Regions from separate parts of the Halomonas kashgarensis genome, predicted to be linked through region 1. Evidence: riboswitches for the same ligand, from Rfam matches in the RefSeq annotation. Region 1 holds a riboswitch; each other region holds the start of a gene.

Evidence for each region. Region 1 has a riboswitch for thiamine pyrophosphate ahead of R5M92_RS08615 (sodium:solute symporter). Riboswitches for the same ligand answer to the same signal wherever they lie in the genome.
Region 2: another riboswitch for thiamine pyrophosphate. It lies ahead of tenA (thiaminase II); the one in region 1 lies ahead of R5M92_RS08615 (sodium:solute symporter).
Region 3: another riboswitch for thiamine pyrophosphate. It lies ahead of thiM (hydroxyethylthiazole kinase); the one in region 1 lies ahead of R5M92_RS08615 (sodium:solute symporter).

Annotation. Positions count from the first base shown of each region.
Region 1 covers NZ_CP137552.1:1,878,046-1,882,431, reverse strand. Annotated here, with positions in the region: gene R5M92_RS08630 (CoA-acylating methylmalonate-semialdehyde dehydrogenase) at 1-470, shown strand, start outside; gene R5M92_RS08625 (hypothetical protein) at 554-1,246, opposite strand; gene R5M92_RS08620 (peroxidase-related enzyme) at 1,414-2,001, shown strand; TPP riboswitch at 2,097-2,213, shown strand; gene R5M92_RS08615 (sodium:solute symporter) at 2,203-3,606, shown strand; gene R5M92_RS08610 (sugar transferase) at 3,824-4,386, shown strand, end outside.
Region 2 covers NZ_CP137552.1:314,750-319,135, forward strand. Annotated here, with positions in the region: gene thiC (phosphomethylpyrimidine synthase ThiC) at 1-1,062, opposite strand, end outside; gene tenA (thiaminase II) at 1,088-1,771, opposite strand; TPP riboswitch at 1,861-2,021, opposite strand; gene R5M92_RS01335 (hypothetical protein) at 2,117-2,467, opposite strand; gene R5M92_RS01340 (aldo/keto reductase) at 2,585-3,406, opposite strand; gene R5M92_RS01345 (TspO/MBR family protein) at 3,438-3,926, opposite strand; gene R5M92_RS01350 (tetratricopeptide repeat protein) at 4,316-4,386, shown strand, end outside.
Region 3 covers NZ_CP137552.1:3,117,700-3,122,085, reverse strand. Annotated here, with positions in the region: gene R5M92_RS14280 (DMT family transporter) at 1-669, shown strand, start outside; gene thiE (thiamine phosphate synthase) at 726-1,340, opposite strand; gene thiM (hydroxyethylthiazole kinase) at 1,330-2,142, opposite strand; TPP riboswitch at 2,173-2,270, opposite strand; gene R5M92_RS14265 (peroxiredoxin) at 2,302-2,943, opposite strand; gene gloA (lactoylglutathione lyase) at 3,114-3,647, shown strand; gene R5M92_RS14255 (DUF6164 family protein) at 3,653-4,012, shown strand; gene R5M92_RS14250 (cupin domain-containing protein) at 4,062-4,386, opposite strand, start outside.

The sequences.
Region 1 (4,386 bases):
GTGCCAGGTTGATGGTCGATGGCCGTGGCTGCCAGGTGGAAGGCTATCCACAGGGCAACTTCGTCGGTCCTACCCTGTTCGCCGATGTGACCGGCGAGATGACCATCTACCGCGAGGAGATCTTCGGTCCCGTGCTGTGCGTGGTGAGTGTCGAGACGCTGGATGAGGCCATCGATTTCATCAACGCCAACCCCAACGGCAACGGAACTTCCATCTTCACCAATTCCGGCTGGGTGGCGCGGCGTTTCGAGAGCGATATCGATGTTGGCCAGATCGGTATCAACGTGCCGATTCCGGTGCCGGTGGCCTACTTCAGCTTTACCGGCTCGCGGGCTTCCAAGCTGGGCGATCTGGGCCCCAACGGCAAGCAGGCAATCGCCTTCTGGACCCAGACCAAGACCGTTACCGCGCGCTGGTTCGAGCCGGAAAACGTCTCCAGCGGCATCAATAGCACGATTTCGATGAGCTGAGAGCGTTGCCGTTAGATTGAGTATACGAAAGCGGCCCCGAGCATCTCGGGGCCGCAGCTGTGTGAGTGAAACGTCAATGGAACTTAGAAGTTCTCTAACAGGGGAATGCTTTCCAGTAGCAGCTTAGCCATGGGCACGAGCTGGCTTTCGTGCATCACCAACACGCTGTCTTCGCTTTTGTAGTCCGGCCCCGGCGGGATCACCACCGCGAATTCTCCCTCTTCCAGATGAAACTCGTGGAGTTCCCGCATGCCCTGGCTGGTAAGACAGTGGGCGCAACGGTACGTGTCGTCCTCGCCGTAAACCAAGCGATGGTACATCTTGAAGAAGGTGTAGAGTGTCAGCCCTCCCTCGAACGCCGGCCAACGGGCGGGAATCGTGCGGGTAGAAATGTCCACGTTCTCGCCCTTGGCTTCGGCCTTGGCAAGCGCCCGGGCCAGGGGTTCGGCGAGAAGCGAGGCGCCATCGCTGGGGAAGTCGCGACCGCTGGCGGTTGCCGCGCGAAAGGCGTGCATGGCGGCTTCCAGGTCTTCCACACAGGTCAGCGGATAATCGGCGTTGTGCAGGGCTTCGGGATCGAAGACGCCATTCTGCCAGCCGTGGATCACACGCAGGGTGAGATGGCCCCGCTGCATGGGCCGTGCTACCAACAAGTGCAGCATGATGCGAATATGCAGTTGGCGTTCATCGGCGTTATTGCGAAAGGCGTGATACGGATCGGCAAACAGCTCATGCAGGCGACCTTGAGTATGTTCCTTGGCTTCGGTATAGCGCATTGCTGTTTTCCTGTCGGTACTGGTCCGCTACGCTGACGGCGGGTGCTCAGGGAAAAGTATTGATTACCGCAGTATGGCGAGCGCAACGGTGTATGGGAAGAGCCGCTGAAGGTTCGTTCCTGCTTCAAATCAACTCGATAATAAATTAACAACAAACAGGTAAAAACATGACCGCATCCCTTAGCCGCTTCCCCATTCCGGAAAGCCTGGAAACCCTGCCCGAGGATATTCGAGGCACGATACTCGCTGTACAGGAAAAGGCGGGCTTCGTGCCCAATGTGTTTCTCATGCTGGCGCATCGTCCTGCCGAGTTTCGGGCGTTTTTTGCCTACCATGACGCCTTGATGGAACGCGAATCCGATACCTTGACCAAGGCCGAAAAGGAGATGATCGTGGTGGCGACCAGTGCCCGCAATCAGTGCCTTTACTGTGTGGTGGCCCACGGTGCCCTGGTACGCATCTACAGCAAGGATCCGCTGCTCGCCGATCAGGTGGCGATCAATCACCGTGCCGCCCCGCTCAGCGAGCGCCACCGGACCATGCTGGATTTTGCCCTGCACTGCGGGCTGGAGGTGGGTGAATTGACCGAGACATGGCGGATACGCCTGGGCGAGGCGGGATTCAGCCAGGACGATATCTGGGATATCGGTGCCATTGCCGCGTTCTTCAGTCTTTCCAATCGCCTGGTTACCCTGACCGGAACACCGCCCAACGAGGAGTTCTACCTGATGGGGCGGCTGCCCCGGGAAAAATGACAGCTCGTCGCGTTGGCTGAATTGTCTGCGCTTTACATGGCGCCAGCGTTTACCGATGATGGCGCTCTCGGCCACGGTCGAAACCACAATCCATTCACTGTCGCCAGGGGAGCCCCGCCGGTCATGACGCCGCGGGGGCTGAGAAAGCCGAGTGCTGACCCTGGAACCTGATCCGGCTCATACCGGCGGAGGAAGTGCGACATGCTTTACCTGATCTCGGCCGCGCTCGGCGCGGCACTGCTGTGCTTTGCTTTTCTGGGGCTGCGTGCCCGCCGGGCCGATGGCCCGTTGGATGACTACATTACCGCCCGCAACTCGCAATCGGCTTCCAGCCTGGGGCTTTCGTTTCTGGCCTCGGGCATGGGCGCCTGGATTCTCTTCGCTCCACCTGAAATCGGCGCCTTCGTGGGGCCGTTGGCCCTGGCGGGTTATGCCGTCGGTTCGGCGCTGCCCTTCATCGTGCTGGGACTCTACGGGCCGAGGATTCGCCGTCATCTTCCAGAAGGGCGCAGCATCGGCGAGTTCGCCCAGGCGTGTTACGGAACCGGAGTGCGGCGCTGGGTATCGGCCGTTTCGGTACTCTATATGGCGTGCTTTCTGGCGGCGGAACTCACCGCCATCGGTGCGATAACAGCACTGCTTTCCGATGTGCCCCCTGCCTTGGTGGTGGTCGGCATCGCGTTGACCACCTTGCTCTATACCGTGATGGGAGGGTTGCGGGCGAGCCTGGCAACCGACCGCTGGCAAGCCTGGCTGCTGCTTGCATTACTCTGCGTGGTGGGCGGCGTGGCCCTGGTTCGTCTGCCCACTATGCCGGCTCCGGCCGCGCTGCCTTCGGCTCCCCTGGGCAGTGAGCTTAGCGTGGCGCTGACCCTGGTGATAGCGGTCACCGCCGCCAATCTCTTTCATCAAGGCTATTGGCAGCGGGTCTGGGCGGCGCGGGACGATGTCGCGCTCGGGCGTGGTGCGTGGCTGGGCGCCACCACCACCGTGGTAGTGGTGATGATGGTGGGGGCGCTGGGCATACTGGCCGCCATGAGCGGGGTCGCTCTGGGCGAACCGCCGATCCCGTTCTTCGCTCTGTTATCTCAGGCGCCCGACTGGCTTGCCTTGCCGGCACTAGTGCTGGCAGTAACGCTGGTGGCTTCCAGCGTGGATACCTTGCAAAGCGGTATCGCTTCGCTGGTGGTGGCGGGGTCGGGCCAGTCGGGGCTGAACAAAGAAGGACGTTCGATTCTTGTCGCCCGGCTGGTGACGATCGCGCTGATGGTGCCGGTGGTCATCGTGGCGCTGCAGGGGCTTTCCGTGCTGCGGCTGTTTCTGATTGCCGACCTGCTGTGCGCCGCCATCGTGGTGCCGGTCCTGCTGGGCCTGTGGCAGCGCATGAGGCCTGCGGCGGCCGTTGCGGGAGGTGTCGCCGGTATGCTTGGAGCCATCCTGCCCGGTTGGGTTTCTCAGGGCAGTTTGCAGGCGGGGATAATGACGGCAAGCTTTCCGGAAAGCATTCCCACCCTGGCCCCTTTTCTGGGAGCGCTTGTCGCCTCGCTCGTCATCAGCCTGTTGTTTGCCTGGATGATGCCGAAAAAGCAGCGCCTGAGCTTATGAAGTTTTAGGTCTCTCCTGTTGCGGCTGTTGAGAAAGTCAGTGTCCTGTCGCCGCTTGAGATTGAGAAAAAACCCTACCTCTTGGTGGCGTTTTGCCGCCGCACCGGTTTGGCGCCGGTGTTACCTTTAATATTCAATCAGTAGCTTTACTTCCCGCCAGCACGGTCATACATGGCACGGCTGGCGAGCGCCTTCGGCAACCACCAAAGGTCTGCATCATGGCTAAAATGCTTCGTTTGTTTGACGTTCTGCTTGCTGCCATGGGGCTTTTGATTGGACTGCCGTTAATGGTGTTATTGACCTTGGTCGGCTACTGGGAAACTGGTTCCCCCTTGTTCCGCCAGCAGCGGGTGGGGTATCACGGCCAGCCGTTTGTGCTGCTCAAGTTTCGGACCATGAAATGCGATACCGGCTGGGTTGCCTCTCACCTGGTCGATGCATCCTCGATCACTCGCTTCGGTCGTTTCCTGCGGCGGACCAAACTGGACGAGTTGCCCCAGTTGTGGAATGTCTTGAAGGGTGACATGAGCCTGGTGGGGCCTCGCCCGTGCCTGCTCTCGCAATATGAGCTGATCAAGGAGCGTACCGAGCGTGGCGTCTATGATGCGCGTCCGGGTATCACCGGTCTGGCGCAACTCAATGCCATCGACATGTCCACGCCACGGCGTCTTGCGGAAGTGGATCAGCAGATGCTGGCGGCGATGGCAGTGCCTGCGTATTTTCGCTATCTCTTCCTGACGTTACTGGGCAAGGGAGGCGGGGATAGGGTGAAGATGAAAAA
Region 2 (4,386 bases), 1.6 Mb from region 1:
GCCGGTGACGCGGTTGGCGGTGAGCGGCACGTAGCGCAGCAGCACCCCCGCGTGAATGGTGAAGTAGTCCACGCCCTGTTCGGCCTGCTCGATCAGCGTATCGCGAAAGACCTCCCAGGTGAGGTTTTCGGCGATGCCGTTGACCTTCTCCAGCGCCTGATAAATGGGCACCGTGCCGATCGGCACCGGTGAGTTGCGGATGATCCATTCGCGGGTTTCGTGGATATTGGCCCCGGTGGAGAGGTCCATGATGGTGTCCGCGCCCCAGCGGATGCCCCAGGTCATCTTGTCCACTTCCTCTTCAATGGAGGAGGTTACCGCCGAGTTGCCCAGGTTGCCGTTGATTTTGACCAGAAAGTTGCGGCCAATGATCATCGGCTCGCTTTCAGGGTGGTTGATGTTGTTGGGAATGATCGCCCGACCTCTGGCGACTTCATCGCGAACGAACTCTGGCGTTATCTCGTCCGGAATGCTGGCGCCAAAGCTCTGGCCCGCATGCTGGTGGCCCAGGATGCGTTCAACCTCTGACGTTCCCAGCGCCTGGCGGCGCTGGTTTTCCCGCAGGGCGATGAACTCCATCTCCGGCGTGATGACGCCTTGGCGTGCGTAGTGCAGCTGGGTCACGTTTCCAGTCCGCCCGTCCTTTGTAGAGAGTGCACGGCGCGGGGTACGGGTCAGATCAAAACGCAGCTGGGCAAGGGTGGGGTCGTTGGCGCGGCGCTGGCCGTACTGGCTGGTGGGGCCATCCATAAACTCGGTGTCGTTGCGCTCTTCGATCCAGGCCCGGCGCAGCTCTGGCAGGCCCCGGCGCAAATCAATCTGGGCGTTGGGATCGGTGTAGGGGCCGGAGGTGTCGTACACTAGCAGCGGCGGGTTCTCTTCATCCACACCGCTGGTTTTGGTGGGCGAGAGAATGATTTCCCGAAACGGCACGCGAATATCTGGCCGCGAGCCTTCCACGTAAACCTTGCGCGAGCCGGGCAGCGGGGCCACGGCAGCGGCATCCACCTGGGCGGTTTCGGCGAGAAAGTGGGCGGTTTTACTCTTGACGGTCCTGATCATGATGGTTTCTCTGTATTGTTGGTGGTTATTCAGAAAGGTCGTGATCGATCAGCTCAAGGCCCATCTGCCAGAAGTCGATTTCCAGGCGGGTGGCATCACGGAAGATCTTGCTGAGCTCACGAAAACGAGTGGGGGTGACATCGGCCAAGCGAGCATCGAGCCACGCAAGCTCCTCCTGCATGGCGGCCTGGAACTCGTCGCCTTCGTACATGGCAATCCAGGCATCAAACGGGTTTTGGCTGCCGCGCAGAGTAGAAGTTTGGGCGTTCAGCCAGTTGGCGATTTCGCCGTAGCCGAAAAGGCAGGGGGCCAGCGCCACGTGCAAATCGAGCAAGTCGCCGCGGTTGCCGGTATCCAGCACATAGCGGGTGTAAGCGAGCGTGGCCCTGGCTTCGGGGAGCGCTTCCAGCTCCTGCTCGGAAATACCCCACTCCTGGCAAAAGCCGACGAGCAGGCCCAGCTCCACATCCACGATGGCTTTCATTCCTTCATGGGCTTGGCGTAAATCCGCCAAGGTGGGGCTTTTATAGGCAGCCAGCGCGTAGGCGCGGGCGAAGTGGATCAAGAACAGGTAGTCTTGCTTCAAATAGTGTCGAAACGATGCCTCAGGCAGCGTGGCGCTACCCAGCTGGCGCACGAAATCGTGCTCGATATAGGCGCGCCAATCTTCTTGGCAGGCGGTGGTGAGATCGGTAAAGCGGTAACCCATGATGCCTCCGGTGATGATGATCCGGAGGGTGGGCGAATAAGACCGAGGGAATGGCGCGGAAAGGTGGCGTGCGATCGTGAGAGAGCTAGCCATGGCCATCGCTTGATCCCTACGCCGGTACCCGCGCCGCTCGTAGTGTGAGTAGCAGCGCATTAGCCGGATCAGGTTCAGCGGGACCAGCACTTGGCAGCAAAAAATGCTCACCCTGCGCCATCTCAGCCGGATTTCACCGGCACCCCGTCAAGCTGTTCGTTAGCGGAGTGTAGAAGGCGGGTGGTGGAGATGCAATGGTGCATGATGGCGCAGCCCACTTTCATCCGCGTAAACGGCACCGGTGCTGCTTCGTTATCGCTTGGATTCAATACTTTTCCAAACCAGCCCAACCAACAAAATCGCCAGTACGGCGAACAGTAGGGCGGCGCCCGTGGAATTCAGCACCTGCAGGGTTAGGCCTGAAACGACCAGCCAGAGTGCTGGGATGATGGCGGCGATACAGAGGGCGAACCCCCGCAGCAGGATAAGCATCAGCCCCAGCGTGGTGACCGCCGTGGGGTCGGCGTGTATGCCGAACACTTCTGCCTGGTGCCAGGAGCCGCCGCTCAGCGGCGCCGTCAGCGGCATGATGATCAGGCTGAAGCCGGTGATGGCGATGCCTATGGCAACCGGTGGGTTTGTTGCGCTCGGTGCGTTATCCATTCCCCATCCCGTTAGCGCAATCCATACCAGCAGCACGGCCTTGATTATGAAAGCGTAGCCATATCAGCACAAATACCGTATTCACAAACCAGTACTGGGCCGTTGAGTGGCTCGCCCTCACACCATTTGCAATGACTGCTTGCGCGTTGGCGGGGGATAGGCAGCGTCGATTTGCGCCAGGTCATCGTCGTCGAGTCTGAGCTTATCAGCATCAAAATTCTGTTTGAGATGCTCTAGGTTCACGGCTTTAGGAATGGCAATCACACCGGGGTGACGTAGTGCCCAGGCGAGGGCGACTTGAGCGGGGGTGGCGCTGTGTTTGTCGGCGATGCGTTGCAGGGCGGCGTCGCGCAGCAGGGCGCCGCCTTGCCCGATCGGGCAGTAGGCCATGAGCGGCATGCTGTGTCGTGCCTGCCAGGGCAGCACGTCGTACTCGATGCCGCGGGCTCCTGGATTGTAGAGCACCTGATTGGTGGCGCAAGCGGGCGCATCGAGTTCTGCCAAGTCGTCAACGTCGAAGTTCGACACGCCCCAGCGCAGAATCTTGCCCTGTTCGCGCAGCCGCTCAAACGCTTCTACGGTTTCGCTCAGCGGGTACTGGCCGCGCCAGTGCAGCAAGTATAGATCGATAGTGTCGGTGCCTAATCGGCGCAGGCTGCGCTCGCAGGCGGCTAGTACCCCCTGGGTGCTGGCGTTGTGCGGGTAGATCTTGCTGACCAGATAGACTTCATCACGCCGGTCGCGAATTGCTTGGCCAACGATCTCTTCAGCGCCGCCCTCGGCATACATCTCGGCGGTATCGATCAACGTCATGCCCAGGTCCAACCCTTCACGCAGTGCCCTGAACTCAGCGTGGCGCTGCCCGGCATTCTCGCCCATGTGCCAGGTGCCCTGGCCGATACGGGGTACGCTGTCGCCGCCTAGTTCGATCGTCTGCATATTCTCTTCCCGGTTGTGTTGCTTTTCTGAATCATCCCAGAATCTGAGGATTGAGCTGCCAGGTGCTCCAGGTGAGCGCGCAGGCCAGGCTCACCCAGGCGAGGTAAGGCAGCAGCATTGCGCCGGCCAGTGGTTTGAGGCGCCAGAACATCATCAGAGTGATGGCGATCAGTAGCCACAACACTACCACACCGATAAAAGCGACTGCCCCCAGCTGCCAGACGAAGTAGAGCCAGCTCCACAGGGCATTGAGTGCCAGTTGCACTAGAAACATCACCAGTGCAGGTCGGGAACCTGGTTCGCGCCAGGCAAGCCAAGCGGAGATGCCCATCAATCCGTAAAGCGTTGTCCATATCGGCCCGAATAGCCAGGCTGGCGGCGCCCACGTGGGCTGCTGAAGTGTTTCGTAGAACGAGGCCGCATTGACAGAGGCGATGGCACCAATGGCGGCGGCGAGGTAGGCCAGCACCAGCCAGCCGATGAGACCCTTGATTTGTTTGCTGCGGGAGAGCTCACGCATGAATATTCCTACTTAGGTTGGCGAAAATCGCTTCAAGGGTAGTGCGGGGTGGTGAATTCGGCCATGGCGGGTGACGTTCGACCGCAGGAATCGCGTCTCAACAGGGCGGCAACTGCGCCTGGTGATCGACGCGGCGCAGGAGACGGACCCCAGGCCGACGCCTTCGCCCGATGGGTGCTGGCGAAAGGGATGGGTGGCCGATGTGTCGTTCAGGTCTTGGTATTCCGTTCTGTTGGATATTTTTAGATTCGCCGCAAACGCCCAATCTTGCATTGTCGTCCATAAGCCCATCCTTAACAGGTACAATGACTGGCCACGGCAGCTGTGCTGCCAACGTATTCAAGCAGGTCGGTTGGCTGATTAATTTTTATGGGAAACAGGTAGTGGTCATGATCAACACCAAGATATACAAGGCGGTTTACGAACTCGCTGAAAAGCTGATGAAGGCCGCTGCCAAGGA
Region 3 (4,386 bases), 1.2 Mb from region 1:
CACCTGGTCAGGGGCTTGATCTATACCGGCACGATGGGTTGTTTCGTGCTGGGGTTGACCCTGCTGCCCCTCGCCGAAGCGACCGCGATCGCCTTCGTGGCGCCACTGTTTGTCACTCTGTTATCCGTTCCGCTACTGGGCGAGCGTATCGATGCACCGGTACTTGCCGCTTCGCTGCTGGGGTTTGCGGGAGTGTTAGTCGTGGTGCGACCCGGGGGCGACGCTTTCGACCCGGGAGCGCTGGTGCTACTGGGAGCGGCGGTATTCTACGCGCTTTTGATGATTACCGCGCGGCGCTACGGCAAGCACGAGCATCTATGGGCCATGGTGTTCTACATGACTCTGGTTCCCTTGGTCATCTCCGCCGCCTTGCTGCCCTGGGTGTGGCAAGCGCCCCATCCCTGGCACTGGCCGGGCTTTCTGCTTTCGGGTGTGCTGGGCATCGGCGCTACCGCTTTCATTACCCTGGCGTTTCGTTATGCGCCTGCGGCGATTGCCGCGCCGTTCGATTACACCGCCATGTTGTGGGCGGTATTATTGGGTTGGTGGTTCTGGGGGGAAATGCCCGACGCATGGGTATGGGTGGGCAGTACGCTGATTATCGGTAGTGGCTTGGCGATTGCCTATCACGACCGGCGTACCACACTGAAGCGCCGCCCGACGGCTTGAACTGTGCCGCCGAGCTGGAGCTGTCGTTTCAGTTAACAACCTTTGGACCTTTGCCGTCAGGTAAAACGGAACGAGCGAGCCGCCTGCTCGGGATCGGTCTGTCCGCAAATAGCCGAAATCACGGCGATGCCATGGGCACCTGCCTCTCGTACGGAACGGCAATGCTCGGCCTTGAGACCGCCTATCGCCACGCTGGGCAGCGGGCTGGCTTGGGCGAGGGTCGCCAGACCCTCAAACCCGATCGGCTGGGCATGGTTCTGCTTGCTGGGAGTGGCGAAGACCGGCCCCAGGCCGATGTAATCGAGTATTTCCACGGGGGCCGCAGCCAGTTCGTCCAGCGAATTAATGGAAAGGCCGATGATGGCGCCGGGCTTCATGGCGTCTCGCGCCTCGTGGACGGCAGTATCGCTCTGGCCTACATGCAAGCCGTCGGCGCCGCTCTCCAAAGCAACTGATAGACGATCATTGATGATCAACGGGACGCCCGAGCCTTCCAGTATCTCTTTCAGACGTATCGCCTGGGCTATCATTTCGGTGTCGCTGGCATGCTTGTCGCGCAGCTGCACCATGGTGACTCCGCCCCTAACGGCAGCGGCCACCGTACTTTCCAGCCCGTGCCCACGGCACAAGTCGGGGTCGGTCACTAGATAAAGGGAAAGGTTACAGCGCATTGGTCACCTCCACATTGGCCTGGGCCGCCAGCTGCTCGGGAGTCAGCTGATAAAGAGCATCGATGAAAGCGACCTGGAAACTGGCCGGGCCCCGGGCGTCATGGGCGGCCTGGGACCCGGCCACGGCGAAGCTTGTCAGGGCCGCGACGCAGGCGTTGAACGTGTCCCGAGGCGAAGCGGCGATAAAGGCTCCCGCCACGGCGCTCAATCCACAGCCCAAGGTTGTCACGGTGGGCATCAACTCATGGCCGCCGTGAACGAGAACATGCCGCTGGCCGTCGGTGACCAGGTCGTACTCGCCCGTTACCGCGACCAGGCAGGCATGATGGCGAGCCAGGCGGATGGCTGCCTGGGTGGCGTTTGCCGTACTGTCGGTGGCATCCACGCCACGCCCTGGGTTGGCCATGCCGTCGAGTGCCAGGATTTCCGAGGGATTGGCTCGAATCAGCGTGGGCGAGGCGTCGAGTAGCGTAGCCGCCAACTGCCGGCGGTAAGCCGTGGCGCCCACGGCGACCGGGTCGAGTACCCACGGCTTGCCCTGTACCTGCGCCGCCTTGGCGGCCTGAAGCATGGCCTCGGCCCAGGCGGGGGATGGTGTTCCGAGATTGATGGAGAGTACGTCGGCCAGGCCGACGAATTCCACCACCTCCTCGCGGGCATGTAGCATTGCCGGTGAGGCACCCATCGCCAACAGCAGATTGGCCGAACTGTTCATGGCCACATAGTTGGTGATGTTGTGCACCAGCGGACGCTGGCGGCGTAGCGCTTCAAGCGCGGAGGCAAGATCAAGTGGTGCGGGCATCATCGCTCCCAGGCGCGGACGAAGGCCGGCCGGAGACCGATCACGACTTCCTACGCCGGCATTATCCGGTTCAGGTTCAAGGGTACATCTCAGCTGCATGAAAGCCTGCAGCGCCCCTGTCGTTACTGGTGCCTATGCTACACCGCTGGCCGATTCGATTCAGCTGCCTTTCTTGGGTTGCTTGACCATGCGCAGGTAGGGTTTCTTCTCGTCCCAGCCTTCGGGGAATAACGTCTTGGCGTCTTCGTTGCTGACCGAAGGCACGATGATGCAGTCATCACCCTCGCACCAGTTCACCGGGGTAGCGACCTTGTAGCCGTCGGTTAGCTGGAGGCTATCGAGCACTCGCAGGATCTCGGCAAAATTGCGTCCGGTGCTGGCAGGGTAGGTGAGCGTCAGACGAATCTTCTTGGCCGGATCGATAATGAACACGCTACGCACCGTCAGGGTGTCGTTGGCGTTGGGGTGAATCATGTCGTAAAGGTCGCTGACCTTGCGGTCGCTGTCCGCCAGCAGCGGGAAATTCAAGCCGTGGCCCTGGGTTTCCTCGATATCGCCAGCCCAGGCGTGGTGGTCGTCGATCGGATCGACGGATAGCCCGATGGCCTTGGTGTTGCGCTTGTCGAACTCGGGCTTGAGACGGGACACTTCGCCAAGTTCGGTGGTGCAGACCGGGGTGAAGTCCTTGGGGTGGGAGAACAGAATGACCCAATCATCCCCGGCCCACTCGTGGAAACGAATCTTGCCGGCGGTGCTGTCCTGTTCGAAATCTGGTGCGATGTCACCTAGGCGCAATGTCATGGGATTCTCCTTGTATAGGTGCAGTGATAAGCTTTCCTGCCTAGCATAGAATCAATTTCTTAGGCTTAAAAGTTCTTCTTGGAAGTTTAACTATATCAATATGTTCTTTCACCGTCTCTTCGCGGCTAGGGCAAGAACGGCAGTTCGCAACATAGGGTCAGGAGTCAATCATGCGTTTTTCGGGCGAGCAACACCCCGGGGTGCAGCCCACCCCGGCAGAAACCCAAGGGTTCCGTTTGAACCACACCATGTTGCGCGTCAAGGACCCGGAAAAGGCTTTGGCTTTCTATTCGCGGGTATTCGGCATGAGCGTCGTGCGGCGTCTTGATTTCGAGGAGATGCAGTTTTCGCTCTATTTCCTCGCCAATCTGGACGATCACACCGCGCCACCGGAGGATAGCGCTCAGCGGACCGTCTGGACATTCAGTCAGAAAGGCCTGCTGGAACTGACTCACAACTGGGGGACGGAGACGCAATCCGACCTGGCTTATCACGACGGCAACAGCGAACCCCAGGGCTTCGGCCATCTGTGTTTCTGCGTGCCCGACCTGGACGCCGCCGAGGCCTGGTTCGACAGCAATGCGGTGGAATTCGTCAAGCGCTCCGACCAGGGCAAGATGCAGGACGTCATCTTCATCAAGGATGCCGACGGCTACTGGATCGAGGTCGTGGAAGCCGCCCGCCTGGACAGCCTGGGGAATTAACCGCCATGGCCAAGTTACTCTTTCGCCTGCACAACGTGACCGACGAAGAGGCGGCGGAAGTGCGTGAGCTGCTGGCCGAGCATGGCTTCGATGTCTACGAGACCCAGGCGGGCTTGTTTCGCCTGGGCGTCGAGGCCATCTGGTTGCGCGACGCGAGCCAGGCGGAGCAGGCCCAGGCCGTACTCGAGTGTTATCAGGACGAGCGGCGCGTTCGCCTGCAGGCGGAGTATCGCGAAGCCGTGGCCCGCGGTGACGCACCGACCCTATGGCGCCGCGTGACGGCGCACCCCTTCCAGATGCTGCTGGTAATGGTGGCCGTAATCCTGATCGCCGTTATCTCGTTGGCGCCTTTCCTGGGGTTTTGAGCGTCTCTGCTGCCGGCTCGTTTCGCCGTGTCGATTTTGCGTGGAGAACTCAGGTGAACGCCATCAAGTGGCCGCGCTTGACGTAAAACGTTGCTCCGTCATCCCCTGCTTGCAGTGTGAACTCCTCTCCGGCGGGATAGCGTAACCAGCTACCTGCTGGATAGACGGTCTCGCTCTGCTGCGCCTGCAATGCGCCTTCCAGCACCAGTATTTCCACCCCGGCACAGGAGGACGCAAAGGTACTGCAGATGTGGGGTTCCCAGCGCTCCAGGCTGACGCTTTCGGTAGCGTGCTTGTGCAGCACCTTGTACGACACGCCCGGTCGACGGTCGGGTTGCCACGGTGAAAGGGCGCAGTTGCGCGCAAACTGATGG